DNA from 2 places in the Pseudomonas tolaasii NCPPB 2192 genome. Region 1 is predicted to be linked to the other one. Evidence: riboswitches for the same ligand, from Rfam matches in the RefSeq annotation. Region 1 holds a riboswitch; the other holds the start of a gene.
What was found. A riboswitch is a leader RNA that binds a small molecule or an ion and turns the genes downstream of it on or off. The one in region 1 is predicted to bind cobalamin.

Region 1 (7,680 bases):
CGAAATGGCACCACGCGATCCAATCCTGGGCCTCAACGAAGCATTCAACGCCGACACCCGAACCACCAAGGTCAACCTTGGCGTGGGCGTTTATTGCAACGAGGAGGGGAAGATTCCACTCTTGCGTGCCGTTGCCGAAGCGGAAGCCATTCGCGTAGCGCAACACGCCGCCCGTGGCTACTTGCCGATCGACGGTATTGCAGCCTATGACAAAGCCGTGCAAACCCTGCTGTTCGGCGCCGAGTCGCCGCTGCTGGCAGCCGGCCGCGTCACCACCGTGCAAGCGGTCGGCGGCACCGGTGCGCTGAAAATCGGCGCCGACTTCCTCAAGCAACTGGTGCCGAACGCGGTCGTCGCCATCAGCGATCCAAGCTGGGAAAACCACCGCGCGCTGTTCGAAACCGCCGGTTTCCCGGTGCAGAACTACCGCTACTACGACGCCGCCACCCACGATGTGAACCGTGCCGGCCTGCTTGAAGACCTCAACGCCCTGCCGCCACAGTCGATCGTGGTGCTGCACGCCTGCTGCCACAACCCGACCGGCGTCGACCTGAGCCCGGCCGACTGGCAGAACGTGCTGGACGTGGTCAAGGCCAGGAACCTGATCCCGTTCCTCGACATGGCGTACCAGGGCTTTGGCGACGGCATCCACGAAGACGCCGCGGCCGTGCGCCTGTTCGCCGAGTCGGGGCTGACCTTCTTTGTGTCCAGCTCGTTCTCCAAGTCGTTCTCCCTGTACGGCGAACGTGTGGGCGCCCTGTCCATCGTCGGCGAATCCAGGGAAGAAAGCGCGCGCATCCTGTCCCAGGTCAAGCGCGTGATCCGCACCAACTACTCCAACCCGCCAACCCACGGCGCCGCGATTGTGGCGGCAGTGCTGAACAACCCTGAGCTGCGCGCCCAGTGGGAAGCCGAACTGGCCGAAATGCGCCTGCGCATCCGTGGCATGCGCGAGCAGATGGTCGCCACCCTGGCCAAGGCCGCTCCGGGTCAGGACTTCAGCTTCGTCGGTCGCCAGCGCGGGATGTTCTCCTACTCCGGCCTGACCGTTGAACAAGTCACCCGCCTGCGTTCCGAGTTCGGCATCTACGCGCTGGACACCGGGCGTATCTGCGTAGCCGCACTGAACCAGTCGAACATCGGTGCCGTGACTGAGGCGATTGTTAAGGTGTTGTAAGCCTGAGCTGATGTAAAAAAGGGGAAGCCGATGGCTTCCCCTTTTTTATTGTGGCGAGCGGGCCGCAAAAAAATATCGCAGCGCAGAGCGCCCAAGCCCTAGACTGAACCCGACTGCCCCTTTGCTGTGAGAGCCCTATGAGAAACGACGACCTGGACCTGCGCGCCGACCGCGACGAGCTGCATGACTACACCCCACGCGCCCCGCAAGCCAAGCGCCAGAAGAGCCTGGTGCTGCAAGTGGCACTCGGTGTTTTTCTCGGCGGTCTGGCACTGTGGCTGGTGCAATTGGGCGCGACGGCCATCATGGCCAAACTGGCGATGGGCACCTTCCAGTTCGGCGGCTGACACCGGTCAATCTGTGGGAGCTGGCTTGCCTGCGATACAGACACCTCAGCGTGTCAGTCACACCGCAGTGATGCAATCGCAGGCAAGCCAGCTCCCACACAAGCCAGCTCCCACATTGGATCTAAGCAGCTACGAGACCACGGTCTTCCAGTAACTTTACAAAACTGTTCAAACTCTGCGACACCGTGCCCCGGCGCCAGATCAGCCAGGTATGCAGAATGCGGAAGTTGTCCGTCAGCGGCCATACACTCACCGCCGCGTACCCCGGCATGCTTTCCAGCATGCTGCGCGGCATCAGCGCCAGCCCGGCCCCGGCGCTGACGCAGGCGAGCATGCCGTGGTAGGACTCGATCTCGAAGATCTTGCCCGGCACCGCGCCATCCTGTGAAAACCAGCGTTCCAGGTGGTGGCGGTATGAACAGTTGGAGCGAAAGGTGTAGATGCTCTCCCCGTTCACATCCTGGCCCCGAGTAATGGGTGCGTGATGCAGAGGCGCAATCACCACCATCTCCTCTTCAAACACCGCGACCCCTTCCAGTGTGGCGTGCAACAACGGCCCGTCAACGAACGCCGCCGTCAGCCGCCCCGACAACACGCCCTCGATCATCGTGCCGGACGGTCCGGTGCTCAAGTCCAGCTCGACCTTGGTGTGCTTCTGGTTATACGCCGCCAGCAGCGCCGGGATGCGCACCGCCGCCGTGCTCTCCAGCGAGCCCAGTGCAAAGGCGCCCTGGGGTTCCTCCCCCGCCACCGTGGCGCGGGCTTCCTGTACCAGGTCGAGAATGCGCCGCGCATAGCCGAGGAAATTCCACCCGGCCGGAGACAGACGCAGGCGGCTCTTCTCGCGGATGAACAATTCCACGCCAAGGTCCTGCTCCAGTTGCTTGATGCGCGTGGTCAGGTTCGACGGCACGCGATGAATCAACTGCGCGGCGGCGCTGATGCTGCCTTGCTCGGCAACGGCCTTGAAAATTTCCAGTTGCACCAGGTCCAAATCATTCTCCAATCGTGAACGTATTGCTTAATATTATTCAGTTTCCAGAAAAGAGATAGCCCCGTACGCTGAACGCAACTTAAATCACTCAGCAGGACGGTGTCATGAACGCGACTACCCACGCCCTCTCGATCAACCCGGCCAATGGCGAAACCGTCGGCAGCTACCCGTACGAAACCGATTTGCAGCTGGACGCCACCCTCAACCGTGCCACTGGCGCCTTCCGCACCTGGCGCCGCCAGCCGGTGAGCCAACGCGCAGAACGGTTGCTGGCCCTGGCCACCGCCCTGCGTGAACAAGCTGAAGACATGGCGCAAATGATCACCCTGGAAATGGGCAAACCCATCGCCCAGGCCCGCGCCGAAATCGAAAAATGCGCCTTGCTCAGCGAGTGGTACGCCACCCACGGCCCGGCCATGCTCGCCCCGGAGCCGACGTTGGTCGATAACGGCAGCGCCCACATCGAATATCGCCCGCTGGGCCCGATCCTTGCCGTGATGCCGTGGAACTTCCCGGTCTGGCAAGTGTTGCGTGGCGCCGTGCCAACCCTGCTCGCCGGCAATACCTACGTGCTCAAACACGCCCCGAACGTGATGGGCAGCGCCTACCTGATCCAGCAAGCGTTTCAGAAAGCCGGCTTTGCCGAAGGCATCTTTGAAGTGATCAATGTGACCACTGACGGAGTGTCCAAAGCCATCGACGACCCCCGCATTGCCGCCGTCACCCTCACCGGCAGCGTGCGCGCCGGTATCGCCATTGGCTCCCAGGCCGGTGCCGCGCTGAAAAAATGCGTGCTGGAACTGGGCGGCTCCGACCCGTTCATCGTGCTCAACGACGCCGACCTCGACGCCGCTGTCCAAGCCGCCCTGATCGGCCGTTTCCAGAACAGCGGCCAGGTCTGCGCCGCCGCCAAACGCCTGATCATCGAAGCCGGCGTGGCCGAAGCCTTCACCGCCAAATTCCTCGAAGCCAGCCGTGCCCTGGTGATGGGCGACCCGACCTCGACAGACACCTACGTCGGCCCGATGGCGCGCTTCGACCTGCGTGACGAGCTGCATGGCCAGGTCCAGGCCACCCTGAAAGAAGGCGCGACCCTGCTGCTGGGCGGCAACAAGGTTCCCGGCGCCGGCAACTACTACGAGCCCACCGTACTGGCAGGCGTCACCGACCAGATGACGTCGTTCAAACAGGAACTGTTCGGCCCGGTCGCCTCGATCATCGTCGCCCGCGACGCCGACCACGCCGTGGCACTGGCCAACGACAGCGAATTCGGCCTGACCGCCAGCATCTTCACTGCCGATGCGGCGAAGGCACGTGACATTGCAGACCAACTGGAAACCGGCGGGATCTTCGTCAACGCCTTTAGCGTGTCCGACCCTCGTGTAGCGTTTGGAGGTGTGAAAAAGAGTGGTTTCGGGCGGGAATTGTCGCACTTCGGCGTGCGGGAATTCTGCAATGCGCAGACGGTATGGCTGGATCGCAAATAACCTCAAACAGGCCTTGCGTGGCGAGGGAAGCTCTCCCTCGCCATGTGTCACAGGCTCACGTCACTTCTTGACCGGCGCATCCCAGCAATCGGGTTTGCGCGCACACACGCCGAACTGCCGGTCCATCAATGCCATACGGTTCAGGTGCGCATCGGTAGCGCCTTTGAACGACTGCTCGCTGGTCGTAATGTAGTTCACCATGCGGTCGCTCATCCGCGCATTCAATTGGCTTCGGGTATTGGCATCTACCGCCTGAGGGTGGGTGGCCAAGGCCTGCAGCGTCGAATCACTCATACGGCTCAACTCATCGCGATAGGCCTGCGTGTACTGCTCGCGCGCCGCATCGTGCTGGTGATTCAGGTCATATTGCATCGCCTCCAGGTTTTGCTTGTAGAGCGACCAGTAGCTGTCCGGCAATACTCCGCCATCCTGTTTGCGCAAGCGGGCGATGCGCTCATCGTTGCTTACCGGAGCTTTCAACACGGGCTTGAGCGATGAAACCACCACCGGGTCCTGCTGGATGATCTGGTCGATCCACCCCGCCCGCGCAGGGCTCGAGGCCAGCGGCTGGCCCAGGGCTTCAAGCTTTACAGGGGCAACCGGCGCAGGCGGTGCCACGGACTGGGCACAGCCCGAAAGCAGCAATACAGCCGACAAGTGAGTCAGCGCAACAACATGGCGAAACTGCATAAGCTCTCCATGAGCAAGGGGCATGAACGCGGCAGATGATATTACTAAGCCACCTTCGAGAAACTCCCCTCACTGACACTAATCGACTACCATACCGCGCCGGTTCCCAAACGGGACTAATAGGGAATTCGAAGCGCAACCCTTCGCGCCAATCGAAACTGCCCCCGCAACTGTAGGTGCCGAGCCTGCTCCCCAAACGCCACTGAGCCTTGCTCGGGAAGGCCGGAGCGTGGCGACGACGCATCAGTCAGGAGACCTGCCGGCCCAGCGTTATCACTGACCGGCGGGGTGTCCGGGAAGGACGTCCTCGCCTGCCTCACACGCAGCCATCGAGGGTGTGTTTCCGAACCGTACCTCTCCCGTTTCACTTACGGTTCTCACGGAGATCGCCCCATGCTGCCACGCGTTACCGCCCTGCTCGCAGGCGTTGGCTTCTGCACACTTGCCCAGGCTGCGCCCACTCAATACCCGCTCACCGTGCAGAACTGCGGCAGCGCGGTGACCTTCCAGCAGGCGCCGGCACGCAGCGTGACCATCGGCCAGGCCGCCACCGAAATGCTCTACGCCCTGGGCGTGGCCGATAAAGTGGTCGGCACGTCGCTGTGGTTCAACAACGTGCTGCCACAGTTCAAGGCGCAAAACGACAAGATCGAACGCCTGGCCGACAACGAGCCCAGCTTTGAAGCCGTGATCGCCAAGCGCCCGCAACTGGTGGCCGCCGAGCTGGAATGGGTGGTCGGCCCACAAGGTGTGGTCGGCACCCGCGAGCAATTTCACGAACTGAAGATTCCCACCTACCTGCTGCCCTCAGACTGCGAAGGCAAAGACAACCTGGTCGGCGCCGACGGCACGCGCCTTGAGCCGTTCCATATCGAAACCATCTATAAAAGCATCCGCCAGCTTGCCGAGATTTTTGACGTGCAGGACCGCGGCCAGCAATTGAACGACGAACTCAAGGCACGCCTGGCCAAATCCGTCGCCACCGCACACGGCAAAGGCCTCAAACAGGCCAGCGCCTTGGTGTGGTTCTCCAGTTCCGAAATGGCCAGCGACCCTTACGTTGCGGGCCATAAGGGCATCCCCGAGTTCATGCTGGAAACCCTCGGCCTGTCCAACGTGGTGCAATCCGACGAAGAGTGGCCCGCCGTCGGCTGGGAAACCATCGCCAAGGCCAACCCGACCTTCCTGGTGATCGCGCGCATGGACCGCCGCCGCTACCCCGCCGACGACCATGAAAAGAAACTTGCCTTCCTGCGCAGCGACCCGGTGACCCGTAACATGGACGCCGTGAAAAACAACCGCATCATCATTCTCGACGCCCTCGCGTTACAGGCCAGCATCCGCATGTTCGAGGGCCTTGAGCAACTGGCCACGGCCATCGACGGCTACGACCTGCCCAAATGATACGCACCCTGCTCGCCCTCGCCTTGCTGCTGGCGGCCGTGCTGGCTGGCGTGGCCATCGGCGAAACCGCCATCTCGCCGCAGGTGGTGCTGCAAGTGCTGGCCAACAAGCTGTGGGCCGCCGGTTATGCGCTTGACCCGATCGACGAAGGCGTGGTCTGGAACTACCGCCTGACCCGCGCTCTGGTGGCCGCCGCGTGCGGGGCCGGGCTGGCGACGTGCGGGGTGATCCTGCAGTCGCTGCTGCGCAACCCGTTGGCGGATCCATACTTGCTGGGCATCAGCGCCGGGGCGTCCACCGGCGCGGTGTTGGTGGCGCTGATCGGCGTGGGCGGCGGTTTGATTTCGCTATCGGCGGGAGCGTTTGTCGGCGCCATGGCCGCGTTTGCGCTGGTGATTCTGCTGGCGCGGGCCAGCGGTTCCAACAGCGGTACCGGGCAGATCATCCTCGCGGGTATCGCCGGCTCGCAGCTGTTCAACGCGCTCACCGCGTTCCTGATCACCAAGTCCGCCAGCTCCGAACAGGCGCGCGGCATCATGTTCTGGCTGCTGGGCAACCTCAGCGGCGTGCGCTGGCCGTCGGTGTGGCTGGCGGTGCCGGTGGCGGTCGCCGGTTTGGCGGTGTGCCTGTGGCACCGTCGCGCGCTGGATGCGTTCACCTTCGGCACGGATTCGGCGGCCTCGTTGGGCATTCCGGTGCGCCGCGTGCAGCTGGTATTGGTGGGATGCGCAGCGCTCGTGACGGCGGTGATGGTGTCGATTGTCGGCTCCATCGGCTTTGTCGGGCTGGTGATTCCCCATGCCGCGCGCCTGTTGCTTGGCACCGGGCATTCACGCTTGCTGCCGGCCAGCGCCCTGGGCGGCGCGCTGTTTCTGATTGCCGCTGATGTGCTGTCGCGCACGCTGATCAAGGGCCAGGTAATTCCGGTCGGCGTGGTCACCGCGCTGGTCGGCGCGCCGGTGTTTGCACTGATACTCATCGGCCGGAGGAATGCGCGATGAGCGTGCTCAGTTGCCATGGGCTGGGCTTCAAGGTACGTGACGCCGAGTTGCTGCGCGGTATTCACCTGACGGTTGAAACGGGCGAAACCCTTGGGATTGTCGGGCCGAACGGCTCCGGCAAATCCACCCTGCTCAAACTGCTGGCAGGCCTGCGGACTCCAGCCTCCGGCGAAGTGCTGTTGGGCGGCCAGCGCCTGGGTGATTTGTCCCGCCGAGCCATCGCACAGCAACTGGCCGTGGTGGAACAGCAGGCCGACACCGACGACGCCATTCGTGTGTTCGACGCCGTGGCGCTGGGCCGCACACCGTGGCTGTCGGCGCTGAGCCCGTGGTCGAGCGAAGACCACGCCATCGTGCGCCAGGCCTTGCACGACGTGGACGCCACTCACCTGAGCCAGCGCGCCTGGCGCAGCCTCTCCGGCGGCGAACGCCAACGCGTGCACATCGCCCGTGCACTGGCACAACGGCCGCAGATTCTGCTGTTGGATGAGCCGACCAATCACCTGGACATTCAGCATCAACTGGGGATTTTGAAAGGCGTGCAGGGCTTGCCCGTAACCACCTTGATCGCCTTGCATGA
Region 2 (7,680 bases), 1.6 Mb from region 1:
CGAGTTGTTCGGCGAGGGCCAATGCGGCGCTTTCGGCGATGCCGTAACAGCCGGTATGGGCGAAAGCCACATCGGACTTGTGACTCAGGCGGTCTGCGTAGGGCGCCAGTTGTTCGGCACTGAAACATTCCAAAGGCAGATTCAGCCGTTGCGCCAGGGCGATCAGCCCCGGCTCATCCCTTTTTCGATCAATACTGGCCAATGCGGTCACGCGCCGACATTCAATGCCGCCCTCGGCGAGGGCGGTTTCAAACAGCGCCAGCAAGGTGTGAACATCACAGCCGCGCTGGCAGCCCAGGCCGACCACCAGGGTCATACCGAGTATTGACCGTCGCGATGGCGGCGAAACAGCCAGGCGCTGATCAGGCCCAGGGCCAGCCAGAACGCCACGTTGGTCAATTGGGAGGCAATCTTGAACTGCGCTTCCAGCGCTTCGGGCGCCAGCATCGAATGCACTTCCGGCTGCGGCGCGCCGATCACGTGTGGCACGGCCAGAATCGCCACGCCCAGGATTTTCAGCAGCCAGTTGCGACCGAACACCAACAGTGCGATACCGACGGCGGTCGAGGCCGCGGTGCCGATCCACCAGATCTGGCGTTGGGCCAGGTCAGCGGCAGCGGTGCCCGGCAATTCAGGTGGCAGACCCAAGGTTGGCGCGAGCACGAACGTCGCATAACCGGCCAGGCCCCACAGCAAACCTTGAGCGGTGCGAGTGGGCGCGCGAAGCGTGTAAAGACCGGCCAGCATCAGCGCAAAACCTACGGCCACCACCAGGTTGCCGCCGGTGGTCGACAGCACGCGCTGCCAGCCATCTTCAGGCTCCCAGGCTTCGGCGTCGTGAGTGTGCGCAGCAGCACCGTCGGCGTGTTCATGGGCGACTTCGGCGGCTGGCGAGGCGTTTTCAAAGGTTTCCGCCTGCAAAATCAGCGGGGCGACCCAAAAGCTTTGCAGCAGGGTCAGCAGCAGGGCGGCCAGCAAGCCGGTGAAACCTGCGGTCTGGGCAATACGCTTGATCATGTCGGCAGGTCTCAGTGGCACGGGAACGCGGCGCTGTGGCGGGTATCGTGGGCGGCGTTGTGCACCGCTTCGATGTGCGAGAAACCGGCGAAATACACCAGGCACGCGCCGAGGATCGACGCACCGATGGCGGCGGTCAGGCGTTGGCTCAGGGTGGAAGTGGTGCTGGCGGTGTGCGAGGTGCTGCTGATGATCGACATGGCGCGTCCCTTCGGGTTTCAGGGTGACGCAGGCGCATGAAAACCCCGCGAGCCGGGCACGCAGGGTTCGAACAGCGCCCGCCCACCGCGGGTTTGTTATCTGATTTTCGGGCCGGTCTCCGGGCTTGCGAGGGGGCTCTTGAGAGAGTCCTGAAAGCATCGCCTTCCCATGCCTGCGCACAGTGGCAATGACGCTTCGCTCGCTTACCGTTGCGGGGGCAGCACCGGACTGGTCATATCGCTATGACGCACCGGTTTCCCGTTTCACCCTTTGCAGGGCACCCGAAACAAGAGGTGTAGGAGAGCATGGGGGTGGGAGGTGAGTCAATTCGGGATGTGTTTTTGGTAGGTGTACCTATCCGTTTCTTGAGTAGCGGCTGATAGGGGTTCCGCTCTTACAGAAGCAAAAGCACGGCGGTCTGAGTGGTGCGAAGCAAAAACGCTTCGGTGCGGGAGCTCAACTCCGACAGAAAAGAAAAGCCGAGCACAGTCAAAAATGTGGGAGCGGGCTTGCCCGCGAAGGCGGTCTGGCAGCGACATAGATGCGGGCTGGCACTCCGCTTACGCGGGCAAGCCCGCTCCCACCGCTGGATATTCATTTTCTGGGGGAGCGCGGTCCGCAGGTGGCCGCAACCGCAGCAACGGATGTGTACACAACCCAAACCCCATCATTGACCATCCCCCAAGCACTGCGTAGCCTTGCACCCTCGAGGTTCTCCGACTCAGGCCGGAGCTAAGAAGGGAACGCGGTCCAAGCCGCGGCTGCCCCCGCAACTGTAAAGGGTTGAGCTGACTGCCACGCCACTGCCAAATCGGCGGGAAGGCGCAATCAGCGCCGGTCGCAAGACCTGCAAGCCCCAAGCCAGGAGACCTGCCTCGCAACCGAATTTCAATTCAACCGGGCGGGGTGATCCGGTGACGAAATCAGCCCCTGCGCGCCGTCGCAGGGCTTGTCGTCCCGTATGCCCGCCCTCAAGGGCATCCGATGAAAACACTGGCCAAACTCCCCGTCACCATCGTTACCGGCTTCCTCGGTTCGGGCAAAACCACCCTGCTGCGGCACATGCTCGACAACGCCCAGGGCCGTCGCATTGCGGTGATCGTCAATGAGTTCGGCGAGCTGGGCATTGATGGCGAAATCCTCAAGCAATGCTCCATCGGTTGCACCGAAGAAGAAGCCAATGGCCGCGTGTACGAGTTGGCCAACGGCTGCCTGTGCTGCACCGTGCAGGAAGAGTTCTTCCCGGTGATGCGCGAACTGGTGGCCCGTCGCGGCGACCTCGATCACATTCTTATCGAAACCTCGGGCCTGGCCCTGCCAAAACCTTTGGTTCAGGCCTTCCAGTGGCCGGAAATCCGCAGCGCCTGCACCGTTGACGCGGTGATCACCGTGGTCGACAGCCCGGCGGTGGCTGCGGGCACCTTCGCGGCGTTCCCGGATCAAGTCGACGCCCAGCGCAAACTCGACCCGAACCTGGACCACGAATCGCCGCTGCACGAGTTGTTCGCCGACCAACTGGCCAGCGCCGACCTGGTGATTCTCAACAAAACCGACCTGATCAGCCCCGAAGACCTGGCCCGCGTGCGCCTCGAAGTCGCCGAAGAGCTGCCGCCAGCCGTGAAAATCATCGAAGCCAGCAGCGGTCGCCTGCCGCTGGACGTGCTGATTGGCCTGGGCGCCGGCTCTGAAGAGCACATCGACGGTCGTCACAGCCATCACGATCATCACCACGACGGTGACGACGACCATGATCACGACCACGATGCCTTCGACTCCATTTCCATCGACCTGCCGCAAGCCGACGAAGCACTGCTGCTCGACGCCCTGACCCAACTGGTGGTGCAACACGGCATCCTGCGCGTCAAAGGCTTTGCCGCGATTCCGAACAAGCCGATGCGCTTGCTGATCCAGGGCGTGGGCACGCGTTTCGACAAGCACTTCGACCGCGCCTGGGGCGCGGACGAAGCGCGCACCACGCGCCTGGTGTTGATCGGTCAGGAACTGGACGCGGCAGGCCTTGAAGCGCAACTGCGCGCTGCGCTCAGCGTTTAACCCATGCACCTGCTCAGGACCCAGCCCGGCGGTTTCGTCTCGGACGACAATATTGCCGACCTGGGCCAAACCCCCGCAGAGCTGGTGATCCTGTGCAGCGGTGATTCGAGCCTGGCGCTGCTGGCCGAAGCCGCCCGGCAGTTGCCTGACGATTACCCCAGCTTTCGCCTGGCCAACCCGATGCAGGTGCAGAACCATGCATCGGTCGACCTGTACGTCGATGAAGTGCTACGCCACGCCAGGGTCATCCTGATTTCGCTGCACGGCGGCATCGGCTATTGGCGCTACGGCATTGAGCGTCTGGTGGAGCTGGCCGAGCGCGGCGTGCAGCTGATTCTGGTGCCGGGGGACGATCGCCCGGACCCGGAACTCAGCAGCCTGAGCACCGTGGGCGTGGAGGTGCGCGACCGCCTGTGGCATTTCCTGCGTCAGGGCGGCATGGGCAACGCGCTGGATTTTTATCGCTGCCTGGCCAGTGGTTTTCTGGGCCGCGATTACGCCTGGGCCGAGCCGCAAACCTTGCCGCGCACGGCGATTTATCATCCGCAAAGCGCCAACCCGCGCCTCAATGACTGGCAAACGGACTGGAACCCTGCGTTTCCCGTGGCCGCTGTGCTGTTCTACCGCTCCCATTTGCAGGCGGCCAATACCGGTTTTATCGATGTGTTCTGCCAGCGCTTGCAGGCGGCGGGCCTTAACCCGCTGCCGATTGCGGTGGCCAGTTTGAAAGAGCCCGGCTGCCTGACGGTGGTCGAGGATTGGCTGGATGACGTGCAGGCGGCGGTGATTCTGAACACCACCGGCTTCGCTCAGTCGAGCCCCGAGGCGCCGCATTTACGGCCGTTTCGACGCAATATTCCGGTGATTCAGGCCATTTGCGCCCAGGACAACGAGCCCGGCTGGCAGGCCAGCGAGCAGGGCCTTGGCCCGCGCGACCTGGCCATGCACATTGCGTTGCCGGAGCTGGACGGGCGCATTATCAGCCGCCCGATCAGCTTCAAGGACCTGGCCTGGCGCAGCGAGCGCAGCCAGTCGGACGTGGTGTGCTACCGCGCCGCGCCCGAACGTATGGATTTCGTCGCCGAACTGGCGCGGCGTTGGGTCGAGTTGGCGCGGGTGCCGAACGCGCAAAAACGCATCGCGCTGATCCTCGCCAACTACCCGACCCGCGATGGCCGCATCGGCAACGGCGTGGGCCTGGATACCCCGGCGGCGGCGCTGAATATCCTGCGTGCGCTACAAGCTGAAGGCTACCCGGTGCCCAGTGAATTGCCGGCCAGCGGCACTGCGCTGATCCACGATTTGCTCGGTGGCGTCACCAATGATCCGGACAGCCTCGACCTGCGCCCGTGCCACCAAAGCCTGGGCATGGATGAATACGAGGCGATGTTCAAGCGTCTGCCCGAAGCCAACCGCCAGGCGGTGATTGCACGTTGGGGGGCGCCGCACAACGACCCGATGTGCCGCGATGGGCGCATGATGATCGCCGGCCTGCGGCTGGGCCTGACATTTGTCGGCATCCAGCCGGCGCGCGGTTATCAGGTGGACGCCAGTGCGGTGTACCACGACCCGGACCTGGTGCCGCCCCATGGCTACCTGGCGTTTTATTTCTGGCTGCGCCACACCTATGGCGCCCATGGCGTTATCCATGTGGGCAAGCACGGCAACCTTGAATGGCTGCCGGGCAAGGGCGTGGGCTTGTCGGAAAACTGCTGGCCGGATGCACTGCTCGGGCCTTTGCCGAACATATACCCGTTTATCGTCAATGACCCGGGCGAGGGCGCCCAGGCCAAGCGTCGTACCCAGGCGGTGATCATCGACCACTTGATGCCGCCGCTGACCCGCGCCGAAACCTACGGCCCGCTGCGCAACCTTGAATTGTTGGCGGACGAGTATTACGAGGCGCAATTGCTCGACCCGCGCCGCGCCCTGGAGCTGCAAAAAGACATTCTCAAGCTGGTGCTCGAAACCCGCATCGACAGGGAACTGGAGATGGACAGCGAGGCCGACGCCGCCGTCTGGCTGCCGCGCCTCGACACGTATTTGTGTGATTTGAAAGAGTCGCAGATCCGCGACGGCTTGCATGTTTTCGGCGAATCGCCCGAGGGGCGCTTGCGCATCGACACCTTGCTGGCCCTGCTGCGTATTCCGCGCGGCGATGGCCGTGGCCCGCAGTCGAGCTTGCTGCGAGTGATCGCCAAGGCCTTTGAATTGGGCTTTGATCCGTTGGACTGTGCGTTGGCCGAACCCTGGACCGGGCGGCGTCCCGATGTATTGCAGAAGATCGACGCACAACTGTGGCGCACCGCCGGCGATACCCGCGAGCGTCTGGAATTGTACGCGGCGCGTTTGATCGAGCAGGCACTCGAAGGGCCACTGGAACAGTTGGAAGAACCTGGCTGGGAAGCAGTAAAAGCGGTGATCGAAAGCCTGCGCTTCGTCGTGGCGCCGCGCCTGGACGCCTGCGGCCCGGCGGAAATGCGCGGTTTGCTGGATGCGCTGAGCGGACGCTTTGTGCCGGCCGGACCCAGTGGCGCGCCGAGCCGTGGGCGCCTGGACGTGCTACCCACCGGGCGCAATTTTTTTACGGTGGACGTGCGTAACCTGCCCACCACCACGGCATGGCGCATCGGTTTCCAGTCGGCCAACCTGATTCTTGAACGGCATTTGCAGGACCACGGTGACCATTTGCGCCAACTCGGCCTGTCGGTGTGGGGCACCGCCACCATGCGCACCGGCGGCGACGACATCGCCCAGGCCATGGCCTTGATGGGGGTGCGCCCGGTGTGGGCCACGGGCAGCCAGCGGGTGGATGATTTTGAGATCCTGCCGATCAGCTTGCTCGACCGCCCGCGGGTGGACGTGACGCTGCGCGTCTCGGGTTTCTTCCGTGATGCATTTGCCAACCTGATCCGCCTGTTTGACGCGGCGGTGCAGGCCGTGGCAGCGCTGGATGAGCCGGACGACATGAACCCGCTGGCGGCCAAGGTGCGCAGTGAACGCGAGGCGTTGCGCCAGTCTGGCCTGGACGAAGACGCGGCGGCGAAACAGGCCGGCTGGCGCATTTTCGGCGCCAAACCGGGCGCCTATGGCGCAGGCGTGCAGGGCGCGGTGGACGGTCGCCTGTGGCAGAGCCGCGAGGATTTGGCCGAGGTTTACCTGAACTGGGGTGGCTACGCCTATGGCGCTTCGGATGAAGGCACTGCTGCCCGCGAACAGTTCGCCCGGCGTCTGAGTCAGGTGCAGGCCGTGTTGCAGAACCAGGACAACCGTGAGCATGACGTGCTCGACTCCAATGACTACTACCAATTCCAGGGCGGCATGCTTGCCGCCGTCGAGACCCTGAGCGGCGACAAGGCTGCCAGCTATCATGGCGACCACAGCCAGCCGGACTTGCCGAAGATCCGCACGCTCAAGGAAGAGCTGAACCGGGTCATTCGTTCCCGGGCGGCCAACCCCAAGTGGATTGAGGGCGTGAAGCGTCATGGCTACAAAGGCGCATTCGAAATGGCGGCGACCGTGGACAATCTGTTCGCATTCGACGCCACCACCGCGCTGATCGATGATCACCAATACGCCTTGCTCGCCGACGCCTATCTGCTGGACCCCGACACCCGGGCTTTCGTGCAGCAGCACAACCCCGATGCCCTGCGCGACATGACCGAACGCATGCTCGAAGCCCAGCAGCGCGGCATGTGGCAGGAACCGGGGCCCTATAAGGACGCTCTGGAAAACCTGTTGCTGGATATAGAAGAAGACAGCTGAAAACCGCACCGCTCGTTCCCACGCTCTGCGAGGGAATGCAGCCCGTGACGCTCTGCGTCACAAGAGCGGACGCAGAGCGTCCATTGATACATTCCCACGCGGGAGCGGGGGAACGATCTAGTGAGAGTTGATGATGACTGATATTCCCCATTTCCCGCTGTCCGCCGTGGTCGGCGCCGACGATTTGAAACTGGCGCTGTGCCTGACCGCCATCGACCCGAAGATCGGCGGCGTGCTGATCGAAGGCCCGCGTGGCATGGCCAAGTCCACGTTGGCGCGGGGGCTGGCAGACCTGCTGGCTAGTGGTCAATTCATCACGCTGCCCTTGGGCGCTACCGAGGAGCGTCTGGTCGGCACGCTGGATCTGGACGCGGCGCTGGGCGAAGGCCGCGCGCAGTTTTCACCGGGCGTGCTGGCCAAGGCGGACGGGGGCGTGCTGTACGTCGATGAAGTCAATTTGTTGCCCGATCACTTGGTCGACCTGCTGCTGGATGTGGCCGCCAGTGGTACCAACCTGGTTGAGCGCGATGGCATCTCCCATCGGCACTCCGCACGCTTTGTGCTGATCGGCACCATGAACCCGGAAGAGGGTGAGTTGCGCCCTCAGCTGCTCGACCGTTTCGGCTTCAATGTGGCCTTGAGTGG

Region 2: it holds a riboswitch for cobalamin, as region 1 does, so the genes downstream of both, cobW (cobalamin biosynthesis protein CobW) here and ATI14_RS17665 (ABC transporter substrate-binding protein) in region 1, are expected to answer to the same signal.

Annotation. Positions count from the first base shown of each region.
Region 1 is NZ_PHHD01000001.1:3,805,890-3,813,569, reverse strand. Features, by position in the region: gene ATI14_RS17690 (amino acid aminotransferase) at 1-1,177, shown strand, start outside; gene ATI14_RS17685 (hypothetical protein) at 1,315-1,524, shown strand; gene ptrR (putrescine utilization regulator PtrR) at 1,646-2,518, opposite strand; gene ATI14_RS17675 (aldehyde dehydrogenase family protein) at 2,623-4,005, shown strand; gene ATI14_RS17670 (hypothetical protein) at 4,066-4,695, opposite strand; cobalamin riboswitch at 4,779-4,973, shown strand; gene ATI14_RS17665 (ABC transporter substrate-binding protein) at 5,089-6,099, shown strand; gene ATI14_RS17660 (FecCD family ABC transporter permease) at 6,096-7,100, shown strand; gene ATI14_RS17655 (ABC transporter ATP-binding protein) at 7,097-7,680, shown strand, end outside.
Region 2 is NZ_PHHD01000001.1:5,430,422-5,438,101, reverse strand. Features, by position in the region: gene ATI14_RS24815 (cobalamin biosynthesis protein) at 1-316, opposite strand, end outside; gene ATI14_RS24810 (CbtA family protein) at 313-1,017, opposite strand; gene ATI14_RS24805 (CbtB domain-containing protein) at 1,029-1,217, opposite strand; cobalamin riboswitch at 1,311-1,518, opposite strand; cobalamin riboswitch at 1,911-2,110, shown strand; gene cobW (cobalamin biosynthesis protein CobW) at 2,203-3,270, shown strand; gene cobN (cobaltochelatase subunit CobN) at 3,274-7,035, shown strand; gene ATI14_RS24790 (magnesium chelatase ATPase subunit I) at 7,169-7,680, shown strand, end outside.